3 regions of the Streptomyces sp. NPDC031064 genome follow, and region 3 is predicted to be linked to each of the others. Evidence: riboswitches for the same ligand, from Rfam matches in the RefSeq annotation. Region 3 holds a riboswitch; each other region holds the start of a gene.
The links. A riboswitch is a leader RNA that binds a small molecule or an ion and turns the genes downstream of it on or off. The one in region 3 is predicted to bind cobalamin.
Positions count from the first base shown of each region.

Region 1: it holds a riboswitch for cobalamin, as region 3 does, so the genes downstream of both, ACZ46W_RS23690 (ABC transporter substrate-binding protein) here and cobN (cobaltochelatase subunit CobN) in region 3, are expected to answer to the same signal.
Region 2: it holds a riboswitch for cobalamin, as region 3 does, so the genes downstream of both, ACZ46W_RS22840 (energy-coupling factor ABC transporter permease) here and cobN (cobaltochelatase subunit CobN) in region 3, are expected to answer to the same signal.

Region 1 is NZ_JBVIGF010000006.1:443,342-446,602, reverse strand. It holds gene ACZ46W_RS23695 (FecCD family ABC transporter permease) at 1-453, opposite strand, end outside; gene ACZ46W_RS23690 (ABC transporter substrate-binding protein) at 450-1,529, opposite strand; cobalamin riboswitch at 1,560-1,744, opposite strand; gene ACZ46W_RS23685 ((2Fe-2S)-binding protein) at 1,721-2,590, shown strand; gene ACZ46W_RS23680 (acyl-CoA dehydrogenase family protein) at 2,565-3,261, opposite strand, start outside.
Region 2 is NZ_JBVIGF010000006.1:237,092-240,352, reverse strand. It holds gene cbiQ (cobalt ECF transporter T component CbiQ) at 1-502, opposite strand, end outside; gene ACZ46W_RS22845 (energy-coupling factor ABC transporter substrate-binding protein) at 509-898, opposite strand; gene ACZ46W_RS22840 (energy-coupling factor ABC transporter permease) at 895-1,578, opposite strand; cobalamin riboswitch at 1,609-1,825, opposite strand; gene dhaM (dihydroxyacetone kinase phosphoryl donor subunit DhaM) at 1,892-2,296, opposite strand; gene dhaL (dihydroxyacetone kinase subunit DhaL) at 2,293-2,907, opposite strand; gene dhaK (dihydroxyacetone kinase subunit DhaK) at 2,916-3,261, opposite strand, start outside.
Region 3 is NZ_JBVIGF010000004.1:383,313-386,573, forward strand. It holds gene ACZ46W_RS17085 (precorrin-8X methylmutase) at 1-483, opposite strand, end outside; gene ACZ46W_RS17090 (cobalamin biosynthesis protein CobG) at 480-1,676, opposite strand; cobalamin riboswitch at 1,688-1,817, shown strand; gene cobN (cobaltochelatase subunit CobN) at 1,854-3,261, shown strand, end outside.

The sequences.
Region 1 (3,261 bases), on a different contig from region 3:
GAACGCGGCCACCGACAGCGACACCGGCCCGAACAGGCTCACCCCGAAGACGATCACCATGACGGCGCCCAGCGACGCGCCCGACGACACACCCAGCAGGTACGGCTCCGCGAGCGGGTTGCGCACCAGGGCCTGCATGGCGGTGCCCACCACCGCGAGCCCGGCGCCCGTCACCGCCCCGAGGAGCACCCGTGGCGCCCGCACGTCCAGGACGATCGTCTCGCGCGCCCGGGACCACACCGGCTCCGGCCGGTCGGCGCCCAGCGCGTGCGTCACGATGCCCCACACCTCGCCGGGCGGTACGTGAACCGAACCGATGGCCATGCCTGCCGTGACCGACGCCAGGAGCAGGACGCCGAGGACGGCCAGGGTCACGGCGAAAGCGGGTGCGCTCCGCCGCCGCGGGCGGCCGGTGGGCTCGGGAGCGGCCGTGGCCTTCGCCGGGCCCGTCACCGGAACCTCTCCGGGTGCAGCGCGCGCGCCAGGTCCTCGACCGCGTACGGCGGCCGTACGCCGACCAGGGTCGCGGTCAGCGGCAGCACCACGAACCGCTTGTTCTTCACGGCCGGGACGTCCGCGAGGGCCGGCTGCGAGAGCAGGAACTTCTTCTTCCGCTCCACGTTCCCGGCACCCGCGTAGTCGTAGATGGCGATCACCTCGGGCTTGCGGGCCACGACCTGCTCCCAGGAGGCGTCCCCGAAGACCTGGTCGAGGTCGTCGAAGACGTTCCGGCCGCCGGCCAGCCGGATGATCTCGGTGCCCAGGCTCTTGCCGCCCGCCGTGAACGCCGACTTGTCGCCGCTGTCGTACACGAACACGGGCACGGCGGGCGCGCCCTTCACCGCCTCGGTGGTCCTGGCGATACGTCCCCGGAGGTCGGCGACGAGCCGGTCGGCGCGGTCCCGCACGCCGAAGATCGAGCCGATGGTGCGGATCTCGTCGTAGGTGTCCTGCATGGACACCCGCTTCTTCCCGCAGTACTCGCGGTTGAGGTAGGTGTCGATGCCCGCGTCGGCGAACGCCTTGCGGGAGCGGCCCTCGTTCTCGGCGAACGCGCTGCCGTAGCCGCCGTAGACGAAGTCCGGCTCGGCCTCCAGGACCTTCTCGAAGGACGGTTCCCTCTCCGCCAGCTCCGGGACGGCCTCGAAGTCCTTCCGCAGCCTGGGCAGAACGGCCGAGTCGGGGAAGGCGGTGCCGACCATCCGGTCCTTCAGCCCCAGCGCCAGCATCAGTTCGGCCGGGTGCTGGTGGATGGTGACCACCCGGGAGGGCGGCCTGTCGTACGTCGTGCGGGTGCCGCAATTGTCGATGGTGACCGGGAAGCCCGGCCCGGACGGCGCGGTGGCCTTCCGGTCGTCGGCCGCCCGTCCGGGGCCGCCGCAGCCGGCCAGCAGGGCCGCCGACAGGGCGACGGCCAGCACCACGGCGCGCCGGGCGCGGGGGCGCGGGCGGGCGGCGGGGGACAACCGGGGACGGGGGAACAAAAGGGGACGGGGGAACCAATGAGGACGGGGCGTGCCGTCGTACACGTAAAGCCTCCTGGGGAGTCCGCGCTCCTCGGAACGGGCCCGCGACAGGCCAGTGTCCTGACTCCCGGATCGACGTTCCCCCGGCCTTCCCGCGCGTGGTGCGCAGTGGCCTTCTCGAAGGGTTCCACTCCCCGGTCACAGTGGCGGGACCGTGCCGGAATCGCACCGGCTTCCTGTCTCCCGTCGCGGTGATGACCAGGCGATACTACGTGGCCGGTGCCACCGGGCGGACCTGGCGTGCGGTGCGGTGCCTCTGCGATCCTGCCTTCGACCTCACGACCGAGAGGACGGTGGCACCCGTGTGCCCGCGCGTGTGTGACGGATCGTCGCCGGACGGCACTCCCACCCCTGACGTCCTCGCACGCGTCCGCGCCATCGGCCCCTACTTCGCCGTGGCTTGTGGGCCGCGCCCCGACGCCGCGTGCTTCCGGCCGCTCACCGACCTGTACACGGACCGGGACGGCGCGCTGGACGCGTACGTGGCGGCGGTCGGCCGGCGGCTCGGCACCGGGCGGCGGTCCGGGGCCGGGCAGCGGCGGGTCGCCGCCTCGACCCTGCACATCGGGACGGCCGCCCGGCTGTGGTCGGTCGCCCTGGCCACCGCCGCGCTCACCGGGCGCGTGCCCGACCTCGCGCCCGACCGCCTGTGGTGGCGCCCGGCCGAGTCCGGCCCGATCGACCTGTGGCTGCCGGAGGTGTCCGGGGTGGCGGGCGACGACGTGCCCCTGGCCCTGCACGAGACCGTCGTCGTGCGCAACCTGCTGCCGCTGGGTGACGCGCTGCGGGAGCACTCCGCGCTGTCCCCGCACGTGCTGCGGGGCAACGCCGCCTCCGCGCTCATCGGCGCCGTCCGGGTGCTCACCGCCCACGTCCCCGACGCCCCCTGCCCACCGCTCCCGCTGGTCACCGCCCTGCTGGCACGCGAGCCGCTCGCGAGCGCCGGGGCCTTCACCGCCGTGCCCCTGACGTACCGGCGCCGTAGCTGCTGCCTCTACTACCGCGTGCCCGGAGCCGGTTACTGCGGCGACTGCGTGCTCAGCCCGGCCGGTACGCGCCGTTGAGGTAGTGCTCGCCGATGTCGCGGAGCCGGTGGGCCGTGGAGCGGCCGGCCGTCAGGACGCGGGCGTTGCGCCAGAACCGGTCGAGGCCGGGGGCGTCGGCGAGTGCCGGCACCCGCGTCGTGATGTGCAGGGCGGCCTCGGCCGTGACCGTCTCGGCCGTGGCGACGAGGGCGGCGATGTCGGCGGGCTCGTCCGCGTCGATGCGCGCCCCCGCCTCCAGGGCCCCGGCCATCGCCGCCGTCGCCCGTTCGACCACCGCGGCGGCGGTCCGGGCCGCCGACGCCAGTTCCCCGAACGCGAGGAGGACGTCCGGGTCGGTGGCGGGCAGCCGGCCACCGGGGCAGGCGTCGCGCGCCTCGGAGAGGGCGCCTTCGGCGATGCCCAGGCCGACGTGGCACAGGGCGAGCCGCAGCGCGGGGGCGGCGAGCGCGGTGAAGGGCGCGGTCGACTCCTCGTCGTACGGCCGGGCACCGATGACCTGCGCGGGCGCGACGGCCACCCGGTCGAAGGCCACGCCACCCGCACCTGCGATCCGCTGGCCGAGCCGGTCCCGGGCGGGATCGACGGACACGCCGGGACGGCCGGACGGCACCCGTACGACCAGGACGTCACCCGTCACGGGGCACAGGGCGTCCACGACGAACCGGTCGGCGACGGTCACGGCCGTGTCC
Region 2 (3,261 bases), on a different contig from region 3:
CCGTCTGCGCCTCCCGGACCCGCCGTACCGCGTCCAGCAGCAGGAAGCTGATCCGGTACATCACCAGCGCCACGTCCACCACCGCGGCCGGCACGCCCGCCCGCACCAGCCGGGGCAGCACGTCGGACACCGGCGTGGTGAACGCGAACAGCAGCACGCCCAGCGAGGCCGCCGACGTGCGCAGCAGCAACTGCCCCGCGTGCACCGGCCCGTCCGGCGCCAGCGAGACCAGCCCGCCCGCGCCGCCCACCTGGAACAGCAGCGGCACCGCGCCCGTCACGCAGAAGCCGAGCGGGATGCGCCACGCCCGCCAGAGCTGCCGCGGCGCGACCCCGGCCGGGCCGAGCAGCACCGCCACGGTGGCAGCCGCCACGAGGACCGCGCCCGGCCACGGCGGCAGACAGATCGCGAGCACCGTCAGACCGAAGCCGAGCACGGCCTTCTCGCACGGGTGACGGCGGCGCCAGCGACTGCTGTGCGCCGCCGCGTCGATCGGCAGCACCGGCGGCTACGCGGAGGGCTGCCGGTCGGCTGCGCCCGCGGCGTCGTCCGGCGCACCGGCGTCCGGCGCCTGCGCACCCCCGGCCCCCGCCAGCGCCTTGGCCTCGCCCTGCCGGCGACCGCGCCGCAGCCCGAAGTAGTACGCCAGCACGCCCGCGCCCAAGGCGGCCTGGAGCGAGAACAGCGCCGACTCCACCTCACCGGACGGCGGCTCGTACAGCGGGCTGAACCACGGCTTGTAGTCCGGGTGCGACTCGGTGATCGCCGTCTCGGCCTGTCCGTCGGCGCCCGTGAATGGCTCCTCCTTGTGGTCGCCCATGCCCAGGGCGAGCGGGAGGACGGCGAGCGCCACCACGACGAGCAGCAGCAGTGTGTTGATCCTGGCGTTGCGGCTCATCGGACCACGGCCTCCTTCTTCACCGGCAGGACACCGAGGCGGGCCAGATCGCCCTTGCTGGACTGCATCAGCAGCCGCATCACCAGCACGGTGAGCAGGCCCTCGCTGACGGCCAGCGGGATCTGCGTGACGGCGAAGATGCCGCCGAACTTCGCCAGCGCACCGGCCACACCGCTGCCCGGGTCCGGGAACGCCAGCGCGAGCTGCACGCTGGTGACGCAGTACGTGGACAGGTCGGCGACGAACGCGCCGAAGAACACGCTCACCATCAGCGGCACGTCGAACCGGCGCAGCAGCCAGTACGTGCCGAAGCCCGCCCACGGCCCGACGATCGCCATCGAGAAGGCGTTGGCGCCCAGGGTCGTCAGGCCGCCGTGCGCCAGCAGCAGCGCCTGGAAGAGCAGCGTGATGGTGCCCAGCACCGCCATGATCGGCGGCCGGAACAGGATCGCGCCCAGGCCCGTACCGGTCGGGTGCGAGCAACTGCCCGTCACCGAAGGGATCTTCAGGGCGGACAGGACGAAGGTGAAGGCACCGGACGCGCCGAGCAGGAGAGTCGATTCGGGATTGGCCTTGACCTCCCGGGTCAGGGCCCGGACGCCATGGGCGACGAAGGGAGCGGCGGCGACGGTCCAGGCGACCGCGTGCACAGGGGGCAGATACCCCTCGGCGATATGCATGATGTGGGAGACCCTCTCCAGCACCTCGTGGATGGACAACGCGCCCTGGCCGGTCTCCTGGCTGACGGGATGGCATGGGGGCATGCCGCCGCGACTCCGCCTTCCCGGACCCCGCGGTCTCCCGCGGTGTTCCAGTGGCTTCCCGGGGTGGTTTCCCAGGGAGTGGAGCCGGACTTCCCGATCACAGTGGCGAGGGCCGCACCGGTACCGCACCGGTTTCCCGTACACCAAGGCCCTGCGACAGTAGTGCGTTGACCAGGTACATCACAACCCGCACACCGGTGCGGGCACCGGCTCCACCCACCGGACGCCGTCATTCCTTGCGATAGCCGTACGCCTCCGACGCGGCCGTCACCACCGCGTCCAGGTCACCGCCCGCCGACGCCGTGACCACCGCCGCCACCGCGCCCTCCACGAACGGGGCGTCCACCAGCCGCGTACCGTCGGGCAGCTCGTCGCCCTCCGCGAGCAGGGCCTTCACCGTCAGGACCGCGCTGCCCAGGTCCACCAGGACGGCCACCCCCGCCCCGCCGTCGACCTCCGTCGCCGCCTGGGTGATCAGCTCCGCGCTGGTGCCGAGCCCGCCGTCCGGGGTGCCGCCCGCCGCCGCCACCGGCACGGTCCCACCGCCGCCGGCGAGGCCCCGGGCCAGCTCGGCGACGGACGACGCGACCGCCGCGCTGTGCGAGACGAGCACGATGCCCACCCGCGCGCTCACCGCGCCCCCTCCGCCTCGGCGAGGGCGGCGATCAGCAGGGCCGAGGACGTGGCGCCCGGGTCCTGGTGACCGACGCTGCGCTCACCGAGGTAGCTGGCCCTGCCCTTGCGGGCGAGCATCGGTACGGTCGCCAGCGCCCCCTGGTTCGCGGCCTCGGCCGCCGCCGCGAACGACTCACCGAGCGACTCGGTCAGCGACGCGACGGCCGGCTCCAGCGCGTCCAGCATCGTCTTGTCCCCGGCCGCCGCCCCGCCGAGCTGCGCCACCGCCGCCACACCCGCCCGCAGCGCCTCGGCGAGCTGCACCGGCGCCACCTCGGCGGCGTCGCCCAGCGCCTTGCCGGTGCGCCGCAGCAGCGTCCCGTACAAGGGGCCCGACGCGCCGCCGACCGTCGAGATGAGCTGCCGCCCCGCGAGCACCAGCACGGCCCCCGGCGTGCCGGGCGGCTCGTCCTGAAGGGCCTTGACCACCGCGGCGAAACCGCGTTGCAGATTGGCGCCGTGGTCGGCGTCACCGATCGCCGAGTCCAGCTCGGTGAGCCGGCCGGCCTCCCGGTCCACGGCCGCGGCCGCGGTCGTCATCCAGCGCCGGAAGAACTCCGCGTCGAGCACCACGGGCCTCACATTCCCCACCGCAGTGCGGCCGTCCGCACCGGCGCGTCCCACAGCCGGAGCATCTCCTCGTCCGCCTCGCACAGGGTCACCGAACAGCCGGCCATGTCGAGCGAGGTCACGTAGTTGCCGACCAGCGTACGGGCCACGGCCACGCCCCGCTCGCCCAGCACCCGCTGGACCTCGGCGTTGAACCCGTACAGCTCCAGCAACGGCGTCGCCCCCATGCCGTTGACGAGCACCAGCACCGGGCCGCCGGGCCTCAGGTCCTCCAGCACGGCGTCCACCGCGAAGTCGGCGATCTCCCGCGCGGTCATCATGGGCCGCCGCTCCCGGCCCGGCTCGCCGTGGATC
Region 3 (3,261 bases):
CGCCGCCGGGCGCGGCGCGCCCGCCTCGATCATCTCCAGGAGGCGGAAGAGGGCGGTGGGCGCGTTGCCCACCGCGACGACCGACCCTTCGAGCCGGTCCCGCCACAGCTCCAGCGCGGCCGCGCTGCGCGTGGTGCCCAGCTCGGCGGCGAGCGCCGGGACGGACGGGTCGGAGAGCGTGCAGACCACGTCGTTGTCCGCGGGCAGCCGCTTGCGCGTAATACCGCTCGCGACCATCTGCGCGTCGCACAGGATCGGCGCCCCGGCGCGCAGCGCCTCGCGGGCGCGGGCCACCACGCCCGGCGTGTACGCCAGGTCGCGGACGAGGTCGACCATGCCGCAGGCGTGGATCATCCGCACGGCGACCTGGCTGACGTCGGCCGGCAGGTCCGCGAGATCCGCCTCGGCGCGGATCGTGGCAAAGGACTGGCGGTAGATCTCCGCCCCGTCCTTCTCGTAGTCGAACACTCTGCTCTCGCTCATTTCGTCGATCCTTGTACGGTCATCTGGTACGCGCCCTCGCCCGTCGCCACCATGTCGGTCCACGTGACGCCCTGCGGGTGGCCGCAGCGGCGGGCGCACCCCGACCAGTGGACGGGCAGCGCACCCTCGCGGGGGCGGGCGTCCGCCCGCACGTCGGACAGGGACTTGCCGCAGCCGGGGCGCCCGGTGCACGCGCTGACGCCGATCCAGGGCGAGTCGGTACGGGTGATGAACCCGGCCCCCTCCAGGGCGCGCAGCCGCTCCTCGGCCGCCGCCCGGCCGGCGTACCCGGGCAGCACGAAACCCCGCCACGGGGTGACCCGTACCTCCCGGGCCGGCAGCAGCGCGCGGAACTGCGCCGACGTCACCCTGCCGAGCCGGGCGAGGACGCAGACGGTGCCGTCGTCGAGTACGCCCGGCGGGGGCGGCGCGCTCGTCGGGCACACGAAGTCCTCCGCGGGCTCCGCCGCGATGCCCGCCCGCCTCAGGTGTCCCGTCACGTCCACGTCCTGCCCCGCCGGCAGCTCCCGCACCCGCCACGCCCCGGTGCCCGCGGCCCGCGCGGCCGTCAGGAACGCCTCGGCCGCCGCGAGCGCGGCGCGGGGCGCGTCCGCGCCGGCCACCCGGTATGTCCGGTCCGCGACCCGGAGCAGGGCGGCGCCGTCCGGCGCTGCGAGCAACGTCACATCGGCGGCCAGACCCGCGACGTCGCCCCGCCCGTCGTCCACGGCGAACAGGAAGCGGCCCGACAGCTCCACCGTCCGGTCCTCGCCGCACACCAGCTCGTCCAGCTCCACCGCCCAGGCCATGACGTCCGCCCCGGCGAGCGGTGAGACGACCATGTTCCGTACGCGCTCGTGCCGTTCGGAGGCGGGCAGCAGCCCGGCGTCCCGCAGCGTCCGGGCGAGGCCCAGCCCGCAGCTCTCGCCCAGCCCGCGCAGCTCGATGTTGCCTCGCGAGGTGAGGGAGAGGTGCCCGTCGCCGAGCCGGTCGGCGGCGTCGGCCAGCACGTCGACCTGATGAGGCGTCAACACACCTGTGGGTACGCGGAGTCGGGCGAGGGCGCCGTCATCGGCGCGGTGCAGCCGCAGCGCGCCCGGGCAGGCGTCACCGCGGTCCCGGACACGGTCCCGTATGTGCGCTTCACCCCGGTCCCGGGGGTTTGGTGAGCTGGGCGGCATGGCGGCGAGCATACGCGCAGCCTCTACTATGCAGACGGCACAGGGTCCCAGGGCCCTAGGGAGGAAGCCCGGTGGGAATCCGGCGCGGTCCCGCCACTGTGAGTCCGGCGGAAACCGGACGAGTCAGGAACTCCCGCCGTCCTACGACCACCCGGGGCGCGGACACCCCGAGGAAGGCCTGCGCACGCCATGACGCACGCGACGACGCCCGCCACCGGCCCCGAGGCGACGCCCGCCACGACGATCCTGCTGCTGTCGCACTCCGACACCGACCTGCTCAGCGCCCGCGCCTCCGGCGGACCCGTCGCGTACCGGTTCGCCAACCCCGCCCGGCTCCCGGTGGACGACCTGCCCGGCCTCCTCGACGGCGCCGACCTCGTCGTCGTGCGCCTCCTCGGCGGCATCCGTGCCTGGGAGGAGGGCCTGGAGGCGCTGCGCGCGACCGGCAAGCCGCTCGTCGTCCTCACCGGCGAACAGGCCCCCGACGCCCAGCTCATGGAGACGTCCACCGTCCCGATCGGCATCGCGGCCGAGGCGCACGCCTACCTCGCGCACGGCGGACCGGACAACCTGGAACAACTCGCTCGTTTCCTCTCCGACACCGTCCTGCTGACCGGCCACGGCTTCGAGCCCCCGGCCGCCGCCCCCACCTGGGGCCCGCTGGAGCGGACCGCGCGCAACATCACCGGCCCCACGGTCGCCGTGCTCTACTACCGCGCCCACCACATGAGCGGGAACACCGCCTTCGTCCACACCCTGTGCGACGCCATCGAGGACGCCGGCGGTCGGGCGCTGCCCCTGTACGTGGCCTCCCTCCGCGCCCCCGAGCCGGAGCTCCTTCAGAGCCTGGGGATGGCCGACGCCGTCATCACCACCGTCCTCGCCGCCGGCGGCACCAAGCCCGCCGAGGCCCAGGCGGGCGGGGACGACGAGTCCTGGGACGCGGGCGCGCTCGCCGCCCTGGACGTCCCGATCCTCCAGGCGCTGTGCCTGACCGGCTCGCGCGCCGCCTGGGAGGAGAACGACGAGGGCCTCTCGCCGCTCGACGCCGCCAGCCAGGTCGCCGTCCCCGAGTTCGACGGCCGGCTCATCACCGTCCCGTTCTCCTTCAAGGAGATCGACGCCGACGGGCTGCCCGCGTACGTCGCCGACACCGAGCGCGCCGCCCGCGTCGCCGGGATCGCCGTACGCCACGCCCGGCTGCGCCACATCCCCAACGCCGACAAGCGCCTGGCGCTGGTCCTGTCCGCGTACCCCACCAAGCACTCCCGCATCGGCAACGCCGTCGGCCTCGACACCCCCGCCTCCGCCGTGGCCCTCCTGCGCCGACTGCGCGAGGAGGGGTACGACTTCGGCGCCGAGGAGGTCCCGGGCCTCGCGTCCGGCGACGGCGACGAGCTGATCTACGCCCTCATCGAGGCGGGCGGCCACGACCAGGACTGGCTCACCGAGGAGCAGTTGGCCAAGAACCCGGTCCGCATCCCGGCCGCCGACTACAAGCGCTGGTACGCCACGCTGCCGGAGGAACTGCGCGAGAACGTCGAGCAGCACTGGGGCCCGCCGCCCGGCGAGATGTTCCTCGACCGGTCCCGCAACC